Regions from separate parts of the Pseudoalteromonas pernae genome, predicted to be linked through region 2. Evidence: predicted binding sites of a transcription regulator. Region 2 holds the regulator's gene; the other holds the start of a gene.
What was found. The regulator FliA, encoded in region 2, starts transcription of late flagellar genes. The targets are predictions, from matches to a motif close to CTAAAGNTNNNNNNNNNNNNGCCGATA.
Positions count from the first base shown of each region.

Region 1: a site for FliA is predicted at 2,667-2,693, ahead of V1358_RS13540 (HAMP domain-containing methyl-accepting chemotaxis protein). Genes of this name have one in related genera too.

Region 1 is NZ_JBDODM010000005.1:221,530-227,649, forward strand. Features, by position in the region: gene pdxA (4-hydroxythreonine-4-phosphate dehydrogenase PdxA) at 1-621, shown strand, start outside; gene rsmA (16S rRNA (adenine(1518)-N(6)/adenine(1519)-N(6))-dimethyltransferase RsmA) at 618-1,424, shown strand; gene apaG (Co2+/Mg2+ efflux facilitator ApaG/CorD) at 1,408-1,797, shown strand; gene V1358_RS13535 (symmetrical bis(5'-nucleosyl)-tetraphosphatase) at 1,804-2,619, shown strand; gene V1358_RS13540 (HAMP domain-containing methyl-accepting chemotaxis protein) at 2,726-4,741, shown strand; gene V1358_RS13545 (energy transducer TonB) at 4,916-5,956, opposite strand; gene V1358_RS13550 (amidohydrolase) at 6,039-6,120, shown strand, end outside.
Region 2 is NZ_JBDODM010000002.1:437,459-443,578, forward strand. Features, by position in the region: gene V1358_RS06180 (chemotaxis protein CheA) at 1-115, opposite strand, end outside; gene V1358_RS06185 (protein phosphatase CheZ) at 131-886, opposite strand; gene cheY (chemotaxis response regulator CheY) at 905-1,288, opposite strand; gene V1358_RS06195 (RNA polymerase sigma factor FliA) at 1,329-2,051, opposite strand; gene V1358_RS06200 (MinD/ParA family protein) at 2,066-2,926, opposite strand; gene flhF (flagellar biosynthesis GTPase FlhF) at 2,919-4,484, opposite strand; gene flhA (flagellar biosynthesis protein FlhA) at 4,572-6,120, opposite strand, start outside.

The sequences.
Region 1 (6,120 bases), on a different contig from region 2:
AATAAAGCAGGGATTTCCTTCAGCGGTCACACAGAGTATTTTGCTCAGCAATCAAATACCCCAGATGTGGTGATGCTGCTTGCTACTGAAGGCTTGCGCGTGGCACTGGTCACTACGCACATTCCACTGGCATACGTAGCTAAAGCTATTACGCCTGAGCGTCTTGAAAAAGTCATTGGTATTTTAGATCACGACCTACGCACCAAATTTGGTTTGGCCTCTCCACGTATTTTAGTCTGTGGTTTGAATCCACATGCTGGTGAAGGTGGCCATTTAGGCCGTGAAGAAATCGATGTGATCACGCCGACACTTGACGCGCTGAATGCACAAGGCATGAATTTAGTGGGCCCACTGCCTGCAGACACCCTATTCCAAGATAAATACCTCAATGAAGCAGATGCCGTGCTCGCAATGTATCACGATCAAGGCTTACCTGTGTTAAAATATAAGGGTTTTGGTAATTCAGTTAATATCACCCTTGGCCTTCCATTCATCCGGACCTCCGTTGATCACGGTACAGCACTCGATCTAGCGGCAACGGGCCAAGCTGATGCTGGCAGTTTCAGAGTCGCCTTAACCGAGGCGATTAAACTGGCAAGCAAAAAAGCGCAGAGACAATGACAGATAAAGTACATTTAGGGCACCGAGCGCGTAAGCGCTTCGGGCAAAACTTCCTCAATGATGACACCATTATTGACAAAATCGTAACCGCAATCGACCCACGTGTGGGCGATAACTTGGTTGAAATCGGCCCGGGCTTGGGTGCAATCACTGAGCCTGTTACAGAGCTTACTGACCATCTGACGGTGGTTGAGCTTGATAAAGACCTCGCCGAGCGATTGATCCATCACCCATTTATGGCACCAAAGCTCACGGTGCATCAGGGCGATGCCATGAAGTTCGATTTTTCGAGCTTACTCACAGGTGACAAGAAGCTAAAGATTTTTGGTAACTTGCCCTACAACGTCTCGACGCCCTTATTGTTCCACTTGTTTGACTATGTAGATGATGTTGAACACATGCACTTTATGCTGCAAAAAGAAGTGGTTAACCGTATGGTCGCCTCTCCAGGCAGTAAAGCATTTGGTCGCTTAAGCGTAATGACGCAGTATTATTGTCATGCTATTCCGGTGATTGAAGTACCGCCTACATGCTTTAAGCCTGCGCCTAAGGTTGATTCAGCGGTAGTCAGGTTAGTACCTAAGAGCCCTGATCAACGCACAGCAAAAAGTACAAAGCTATTAAACACAGTATGTTTAGAGGCTTTCAATCAGCGTCGCAAGACCTTGAGAAATAGCTTGGCAAATCTACTGGATGCAACACAATTAGAAGCATTGGGCATCGACCCTAGCGTGCGCGCAGAAAGCTTAACGCTAAAACAGTTTATCGATATCGCGAATTGGTTATATGACAACAAGCAGTAGTTCAGACTCAGCCATCAAGGTGATGGTTGAGACGTTTTATGTTGAAGGCCAGTCTGAGCCAGAAAAAGATAAATACGTATTTGCATACAACATTACGATTAAAAACCATAGCTTGAGCAGCGCGAAATTGCTCAGTCGCTATTGGTTAATCACAGATGCAAATGGCAAAGAAGTGGAAGTTGAAGGCGAAGGCGTTGTCGGCGAACAACCCATTATTGGTCCTGGCGAAAGTTACAGTTATACCAGTGGTGCGGTGTTAGACACCCCGGTAGGCACGATGCAAGGTTACTATGTAATGCGTAGTGAATTTGGCAACGAGTTTCAAGCACCTATCGATGTGTTTCGCTTAAGCTGCCCCAACATTCTGCACTAAAACGCCATGGCTAAATATGCGATTGGCGACCTCCAAGGTTGCTATCAGGAATTCGATGCGCTGCTCCAGCGCATTGATTTCAATCCCAGCAAAGATCACCTTTACTGCGTTGGCGACATAGTTGCTCGCGGTCCAGACTCATTATCTTGTTTACGTCGTCTTCACAGCATGGCACATGCCGTAACTATTACGCTGGGCAATCATGACCTACATTTACTGGCAACAGCCCATTTAAATAAGCACCCCAATCCAAAAGACAGGCTTGGGCCCATTTTCGCTGCTCAAGATAAAGAGCAACTGTTGCAATTCCTACAGCAACAACCACTGGCCGTGTGGTTAGAGAAGCACAACACACTGATAAGCCACGCTGGATTGTCACCACAATGGTCTTTGAAGCAAGGTCTAAAATGGGCAAAAAAAGCGCAAAAATGCTACCAAGGTGAAGACGCGCACTACTATTTTGCCAACATGTATCAAAATACTCCTGCGTTGTGGCACGAAAGCGACAGCGAAATGGATAAATTTATCTATACTATCAATAGTTTTACTAGAATGCGTTTTGTAGACGCACAAGGTAAATTGAATTTAAAGGAAAAAGGGACCCCAAGCCAGTGCACCACTTTACAGCCCTGGTTTACGCACCCCCTGCGTGCGAATGATGATTTCGACATCGTTTTCGGACACTGGGCGGCATTAGAAGGACAAACAGGAAGAAAGCGACTTTATGCATTAGATACTGGATGCGTTTGGGGAGGTGCCATGACTTGCATGAACCTCAAAACCAAGAATAAAGTATTAGAGCCCAGCAGAATTACAACGTAATAAGCTGCGCACGTTGCAAAAAGTTGTTACATTTTATCAATAGATGCCTTAACTTTTTCGGCCACTGGTCGATAAGTTACGTAATTATAAGTAGTTAGGAAACTCTATGAAGCTTACTGTGAGTCAACGTATCTGGGGTGGATTTATATTCATCACCCTACTGCTGTTAGCGATTGGCGGCAATTCACTGATCCGTATCGCCAACATCGATAACTCCACCCAAAGCGTAAATCAATTATCGTTACCTGCATTAGAGAAAAGCTCGGAATTGCAGATCGAATTTACATTGATGAGCAAGGCTGCGATAGGAGCATATTACAGCGATGACGCAGCAGAGCTTGCAGAGCTAGAGCAAAGATATCGCAAAGAACAAAAATCGTTCGACAAGTCGATGTCTGAGCTACGCACTGTGGTACAAAATGAAGCTAAGCTGGCAAATATGGCCAGTAGCGTTGAGAAAGCGTACACCGAGTTTGAGCCCCAAGTTGATCAACTCTTTAGTAATAAGAGCCGCGCGCTGACGCTGAGAAAAACACTTCGTGAACAATTCGACACCATAGATTTGAATGTCGAAGATGCAGTGTCGGTAGTGCTTGATATTTCCGACCTTGATGGCCTTGAGCAAGACGATGCACGCGCTTACCAAGCGGTTACACAACTTGAGAATAACCTCACTTCTTTGGCTACAACCAGTAACGACATCCTGACCGTAAACAATGCCCAGACGCTAGACATTATTAAAAACGACCAGCTGTTTTATTTAGGTGAACTAGAGCGCTCTATGACCTTGATTGGCCCTGCGGTCGCTGCGAAAGACTCAGGCTTGTTGGATGACCTTAGCAATTATGTGGGTACGATTACTAACACGGTGAAAGGTTCTGCGTCTTTGGCTAACAACAAAGCTGAATTGCTAGCAACCATCGAGAAAACAAAAGCGAACTTATCAAGTTCTGAGGCTACTAATGACAAAGCTCTGGCCTCATTAACAACACTAGTTTCGCAAGTGAAAGATATGGCGTTTGCGCAGCAACAAGGCGTGCGCAAGGATGTACGTAAAGCAAATCTTTGGACTTGGCTGGGTATGATTTTGGCGACCATTATCGCCATTATCGTGGCCTACTTTACGGTAAGCCGAATTACCAAACCGCTTAGCGAAGTAAATCGCGTGCTCAATATTGTAGCTTCAGGCGACATGACGCAACGTCTAGACGACAGCGCACAAGATGAATTTGGCGAGTTGGCGAAAAGCTGTAATACCCTAATCGACAGTCTACGTCAGTTGATTCAAGGCATTATTTCCCGCTCTACCCAACTTGCGGCAGCTTCTGAACAAACGTCTACTATCACAACTGAGTCAAGCCAAGCTATTCAGTCTCAGCGTGCGCAAGTAGAGCAAGCGGCCACAGCAACGACCGAAATGAGCAGTACCTCGCAAGCGGTCAATGAGAGCGCGCAACTGGCCTTGAACGAAATCAAAAATGCGGATAGCGAAGCAAATCGCGTCAAAGGTATTTCAAACCAAAACAAAGCGACGATTGAGCAGTTGGCCATTGAAGTCGACAACGCATCACAAGTTATCAACCAGTTACATCAAGACAGCGCCTCTATCGGTGGCATTCTCGATGTTATTCGTGGCATCGCTGAGCAGACCAACCTACTTGCACTAAACGCAGCAATTGAAGCCGCTCGTGCGGGTGAACAAGGCCGTGGCTTCGCTGTGGTAGCAGATGAGGTGCGTTCACTGGCAAGCAAGACACAAGAATCGACACAAGAGATTCAAAATATGATTCAGTCGTTGCAAAATGGCGCCCAAGCAGCTGTTGAGGCTATGTCAAAAGGTCGCCAGCAAGCGGAATCATGTGTGGAACAAAGCGAACATGCAAGCGCAGCGCTTGATTCAATTACCAATGCAGTTGCCGCAGCTAATGACGTCAGTGAGCAGATTTCATCTGCGGCGATGGAGCAGCAACAAGTGTCGCAAGAGATCAGTGAACGTTTGGAGCAAATCGTTTCTATCGCCGAACAAACTGCTGAAGGGGCAAATCAAACCTCTGAATCTAGCTCTGAGGTGGCCAAACTGGCCGAGGAGTTACGCCAATCAGTTGATCGCTTTAAGGTGTAATAGACACAGCAACAGTAAAGGCCGCATCACGCGGCCTTTTTCTTTCTCAAAATCAATACCAAATTAGCTTATTGAAAGGCTCTATGCGGCAAGAAAACTTTTCGGTTGCTGTGTTAGGTTTAGTCCCTTAAACGGCTCAAGTATTATTGCTTGTTGGTATAACTACAAAGTCAACTACAGACGTATCGCCTGTCCCGTTTGCTCTATCTCAATTGACTGCTCTGTCTCACTTTTAATCAGCAACCCACAACGCACGTTAGCTTCAGTTTGCGTGATGGCATAGCGGTTCTCACTGACCTTTGGCACATCAAGAACACCATACCGGCACCTCAGCTGAGCCTTGGTTAATGGTTCTTGTGTCTTGATTTGAACACTGTAGCGACTAAGCCCCAATAGCTTTGGTTTATTAGGCTCTAACGTATAGCTATAGTGCAGTTCAGGGTTTGCATTCAATTCTTTGGCGAGCTGCTTTTTAGCTTTAAGAAATATTGCTGCATCCATATTAACATCTCCTAGGCCATAGAATGAGTTAATCGCCGTATTTGCACTCAGGTATTCACGGGTGTACATAAACCAGTGTAGGGTGTTTTGATGTAACTTAATGCGGTATTCGGTAGGTAACTCTTTACTCAAAGCATAAGCACTCTGCAGGTGATGCCCATATTGATGCCAATCTTCTACAAAATAATAATATTGAGCTTTAAACCAATGATTTAAAGCCTGTTCGGCATTGTTCTTAGTATGCTCATCGAGCTTATTCAACAGTGTTCGTACCAAGTCGAAATTTTTATCTGCAAGTGCAGCTTGAATCTGCTCCCCTGTAGATAAAAATCCCCTTTTAATGGTGCCATTATCAACGCCATCAAACATCTTCTTGCTTTGTACGGTGTACAACCACGAAGCGTCGATAGGTTCCCCATTCAATATCGCGGGCTCAAATTGCCACATTTTGATTAATCGCTTGAAGTCATCTTCGTCAAATCTCACCTCAGAATGAGACAACACTTCGACATCGGTGACATCTCCTTGTGTATCAATAACAAAAGACAGATTTGCCCAGCTCTCGGTACGAGAACGATCAGTTCCATCGAATGGCTTTATTGGCCACGCCTTAATCAGTTTTGCAGGTGTACTTTCGTTTGCAGCGAGCACAGTTGTACAGCCAACAAGTAGAGCAATTACGGGGAGTGTGGTAACAATTTTACTTCTATTCATCCTTGACCTTTGTCGATTTGAGTTTGTCCTACAGCCCAGTTCTTTGCTACAGTCATTTGAGCTTGCTAATAAGGAAAATAATATGAAAAACAAGCTCTTTGCATTAGTTATGGCAACAGCCCTCACGCCATTATCAATCTGGGCTAATACTACTGTAGTGCATA
Region 2 (6,120 bases):
CCTTGTCGTCCGGGTTATTTTCCAGCTCAACCAATTGTTCAGAGAGCTGTTCTAATATCTCACCTGCTTCTACCAAGAAGTCTTGTAAAATATCTTCATCTACTTCAAAGCTCATGCAACCGCTCTCCTCTTAGAATCCTAGGCTCGACAACAAGTCATCTACTTCATCTTGCCCTGATACCACGTCATCTCTAGATTCCGAATCTATGATTGGGCCTTCAGCACCTTCACCACCGAATGAAGAGGTTGTTTTCTCGCGCTCAATAGCACTTACATCAACGTCTTCACCTGCAAACACAGTCAGTAAGTTAATCAAACTGTCTTCAACTTCTCGTACCAACTCAATTACACGGCGTATCACCTGTCCCGTGAGGTCTTGATAGTCCTGAGCCATCAACACGTTATTGAGCAAATCATGCAATTCCAAAGTACTTTCTTGTGAACGACCCATAAAACCATCGAGTTGGTGACACAACTGTTTGAATTCGCCGATCTCTAAATCACGGCGCATCAGTTTGTCCCAAGAAGGTTTGATTTGGTGTAAGTCCGTAGACAATTGTTCTGCAATAGGAAGACTTGCCTCGACCGCATCCATGGTTTTATTAGCGGCCTGCTCAGTCATTTCCATTACATAATTGAGGCGTTGCTTGGCATCAGGTATCGCCTCATGAGTCAAATCAGTCAGGCGGGTATCCAATTGGAAGTTTTTCAGTGACTCATGAAGCTGCCGAGTGAGTTTTCCCACTTCGGCAAATAATTCAGACTGCTCTTTAGAAGCAGCATCTAGGATCAGCTGGTCAGCTTTTTCCTGCTCACCTTGTTCAAGAAAGGAAACAAGCTGCTTAGCCTGTTCTAGGGTAATATGAGGTGCAGCGGGAGCTGACATATGCCTCTCCTTAATCTGTTAACCTAAACGCTCGAACACTTTATCCAGTTTTGTTTTCAGTGTCGCTGCGGTAAATGGTTTAACAATGTAGCCATTAACACCCGCTTGAGCTGCTGCAATTATTTGTTCTTTCTTTGCTTCAGCCGTCACCATCAATACTGGAATGTGTTTTAGGTTATCGTCTGCACGGATGGCACGAAGAAGGTCGATGCCTTGCATACCTGGCATGTTCCAATCAGTGACAACGAAATCGAACTCTTGATTCTGTAACATTGGCAATGCCGTGCTACCGTCGTCCGCTTCTTGCACGTTGGTGAAGCCCAAATCACGCAAAAGGTTTTTAATGATTCTTCTCATCGTTGAAAAGTCATCAACCACAAGAATTTTCATGTTCTTATCCAAAGTATCCTCCAGTGAGGTATGAACCTGTTTCTACTTACTACTAATTGACCCAGTCACTGACTTTCGCTTTGAGCTTAATCATTGCCTGACCATGGATTTGGCTCACACGGGACTCGCTTACGTCCAGTATTTGCCCTATTTCTTTTAAATTCATTTCATCGTTGTAATACAACGATAATACCAATGCATCACGTTCAGGTAGCGACTTGATCGCCTCAACCAATGCACTGTTAAAGCGTTCATTTTGGACACTGGCAAAAGGTTTGCCTGTGTCTGATTGATCGCTATGGGTGACGATGACATCTTCATCCACACCCAAGTCCTCGATGCCTAACACCTTAGAACAATTTACATCATTTAAAATATGATGGTATTCATCAAGGGAAATATCAAGTTTTTCAGCTACTTCAACATCTTTAGGCTCGCGCCCTAAAACGCCTTCAAGCTCGTTTATCGCTTGCGCGACCGAACGGCTATTTCTGTGTACGGAACGAGGCGCCCAATCACCGCGGCGTATCTCATCCAGCATTGCCCCGCGAATACGGATACCTGCAAAGGTTTCAAAGCTCGCCCCTTTTGAAGCATCGAAACTTTTCGAGGCTTCGATCAGGCCAATCATGCCGGATTGAATTAAATCGTCGAGTTGAACACTGGCCGGTAAACGCGCTAAAAGATGACACGCAACACGCTTTACAAGTGAAGCATGGCGCTCTACAAGAGAGTTTAATTGCTGTTGGTGCTGATACCCGGCGACTCTATTCATAGTTGCTCTAACCGCTAGTTATTGACTAACTTCTCAATAAAAAACTCTAGGTGGCCCGAAGGCTGATTCGGTACGGGCCATTTCACTGCTTTACTGGCCAAACTTTTAAGTGACACAGAAGCAGGTGAATTAGGAAACAGGTCAACGACGGCTTTTTGACGACGTGTTGATTTACGCATGTTCTCATCGTAAGGAATGGTTGCTACCAACTCCAAAGCCACATCTAAAAATCGGTCTGTTACTTTAGAAAGCTTAGCAAAAAGGTCTTGGCCTTCACGTAAACTGCGAACCATATTGGCAACAATTTTGAATTTATAAACACCGTGCTCGCGGCTTAGGATTTTGATCAGCGCATACGCATCTGTGATAGACGTGGGTTCGTCACACACCACCACAACCACATCTTGAGAAGCGCGAGAAAAACTAAGCACCATGTCAGAGATACCTGCTGCGGTATCAACAATGAGTACGTCGAAGTCATTATCAAGTTCGCTAAACGCGCGAATAAGCCCTGCATGTTCAGCAGGGCTAAGCTCAACCATAGATTGGGAGCCGGATGTTGCAGGTGCAATGCGAATACCCGCAGGACCCGTAACGAGAATATCACGCAGATCACACTCGCCACTGAGTACATGAGAAAGGTTTTTTTCAACACGCAGACCAAGCATTACGTCACAGTTGGCTAACCCTAAATCGGCATCGAGTACGAGTACACGTTTACCTTGCTGTCCCATGGCTATAGCCAAGTTGAGCGATACATTAGTTTTACCTACGCCACCTTTGCCGCCTGTGACGGCGATGACTTTAACGCCTTGATTATTATTCTGATTCATTCTACGAAGGCCGCTTGCTTGATCGTGCACTGTGTTAATCATACATTCCTACTGCTTGAGACGCCACTGCCTGACGCCCCACTGGAGCCGCTGTTTGTTTTGCTTTTTGACGTTTAATAAACAATTGTTCAGCCTTTCTAACCATTTTTTCTGAGTTCGCCACTCGAATATCTTCTGGAACACGCTGACCGTTAGTAAGATACCCTATTGGGAGACGATTTTGAATCGCTACACTCATAATCTCGCCCAAACTTAGACTTTCATCAAGTTTGGTGAAAATACAGCCACTTAAGTCAATTTTTTGGAAGTGTTTAATTGACTCTTGCAACACTTCTCGCTGTGCCGTGGCACTTAAAACTAAATAGCTTCTGATGTCCACTGAAGCATTGCGCATAAGCGTATTTAACTGTTCACTCAAGCGTAAATCGCGTTGACTCATCCCCGCCGTGTCAATTAATACTAGACGCTTATTGCGAAGTTGATAAAGCACATCGGCCAGTTCATTGGCATCTTTTACCTGTTTAACCGGACAACCAATAATGCGGCCATAGGTTGCGAGCTGCTCAAACGCGCCAATACGGTAGGTGTCTGTGGTGATCAACGCGACATTATCTGCGCCGTATTTTTGCGCACCCAATGCTGCAAGCTTAGCGACTGTAGTGGTTTTGCCCACACCCGTTGGGCCTACCAACGCATACACACCGCCATGGCGCAAAATTTCATTGCCCGTGGTGTGCATTTGTTTGTGCATCATTTCCAGCACCACCTGCCATGCTTCTTTGCGTGACAAATCGTCAGGCACATAGCGAACTAGTTGCTCGGCAACTGATTCCTCAATACCCATACCTTGCAGGCGTTCAATGAAGCATGCACGGGTCGGGTCGCGGCGCGCGCGGTCTTGATGTAATAAACCTGAGACTTGATGCTCTAAAAGCTGACGAATGGCATTCATCTCATCGCGCATCGCACTCACTTCATCATTGTTCATGTGAGCTGCACGGGCGCGTTCATTGCTGTGTGGCTTCGACGCTGCGAAGTCAGCGAAATCATCACCATCTAAGTCATCATCAAGCTGCATAGATGCCGCCATTTGCTGCTCAGGGCGAGTGCTGTGCTGTTGTGCGTATGCGCGAGGCTCAGGTTGCGCATAGGCTGGCGTTTCTTGGTGCGGATGCTGTGCTGCACGCGTTTGCTGAGCGGCATTTAGGTCGATACCCGATTGCGAGAACATATCCGCCAACACGGCATTTTTAGGCTGTGGGTTTTGGCGCTCAAGCAGTGCTTGCAAAGAATCTGCAACACCTTGATTTGATTCTTGCGGTTGAGGGCGATTAAAGCGTGTTTGTGGCTGCACAATTCGACTAGGCTGTGATTGCGGTTGAGCAACTTGCTGCGCATTCATTGCTTGCGCTGGCGCAGTCTTAGTTTGAGGTGCGTGCGTTTTCGCAGGGGCCGGACGCTCGTGATCAATTGCAGCGACAATTTCAACACCATCAGCAAGCTTCTTATTCGACATGATGACTGCATCTGCACCGAGTTCATCTTTCACTTCTTTAAGCGCTGTACGCATGTCTTTTGCAAAAAAACGTTTAATTTTCATAACTTCACCCTCTACACAATCGGTGCCACCACATGGCTTAGCTTTACGGCTATTTCAGTTGGCTAAGCCATTGGCATCGCCGTTTGTTTATTGCTGTCCTACGGAGCTTACAATCTTAATCTGACGCTCATCAGGTACCTCTTGGTAAGACATTACCTTAAGGCCCGGAATGGTGTATTTCACGAATCGTGATAACACTGTTCTTAACATTCCCGAGGTCAGTAAGATGGAAGGTTCACCCGCCATTTCTTGGCTTTGGTGGGCTTCGCTCAGTGACATTTGTAGTCGCTCTGCGAGGCCAGGCTCAATGCCCGCACCTTCATCTCCCGCATTCTGAAGTGACTGATGCAACATCTGTTCCAACTCAGGTGCCAATGTTATGACAGGGATTTCAGGGCTCGCGCCAACGGCATCTTGGACGATGAGTCGACGCAAAGAGATCCTTACCGCAGCGGTTAATACGTCAGGGTCTTGGCTACGAGGGCCATACTCAACAAGGGTTTGTACTATGGTGCGCATATCACGAATGGCGACACCTTCATTGAGTAAGTTTTGCAATACTTTTACCACGGTTGTTAGCGGCAGTACGTCTGGCACCAAGCCTTCTACTAGACGTGGATGACTCTTTGCCAACATATCCAACAAACTTTGTACTTCTTCATGACCAAGCAATAACGATGCATTATTGGTTAGCAGTTGGCTGATGTGAGTTGCCACCACGGTCGCGGCATCAACCACTGTGTAACCGAGTGACTGCGCTTCGTCTTTTTGATCTGGTTTAATCCATACCGCATCCAAACCAAACGCGGGATCTTTCGTTGCGACGCCATTGACTGGACCAAATACTTGCCCCGGATTGATTGCAAGCTCGTCACCATGGCTAAGCTCACCATCACCGCTGCCCACTCCCATCAGCGTAATGCGATAGGCGTTAGGGTCGAGCTCTAAGTTATCTCGGATATGCACAGGAGGCACAAGGAAACCGAACTCTTGCGATAGCTTCTTACGAACGCCTTTAATACGGCTAAGCAATTCACCACCTTGAGCTTGGTCAACGAGTGGAATAAGGCGATAACCCACTTCAAGGCCAATCACATCAACTTGTTGCACGTCATCCCAGCCAAGCTCTTTAGGTTCGTCACGAGTAGCCACATTGGTGTTACCGCCGCCGGCTGCTTTTTCCTGTTCTTCTTGCTCAGCTATACGCGCTTGTTTTTGTGTGTAGTAAGCAACAAAACCAATCAGTATGCCCAGCCCTAGGAAGGCGACATGTGGCATACCTGGGACCAAACCCATAGTGATCAAAATACCACTGGCGATCCACAACGCTTTTTCGTTACCCAGCTGCGCCTTAACTTTATCACCCATGTTGTGTGATTCATTTTGACGCGTTACAACAATCGCGGTGCCAATGGAAAGAAGCAACGAAGGTAACTGTGCAACTAGGCCATCACCAATGGTCAGCAAAGTGTACACTTCCATCGCGTTGCTAAAGCTTAAGTCGTGTTGAATCATGCCCACGAACAAGCCGCCGACGATGTTGATAACCAGAATCACGATACCGGCAATCGCATCCCCTTTTACGAATTTACTTGCACCGTCCATTGAACCGTAGAAATCCGCTTCACGGGTCACT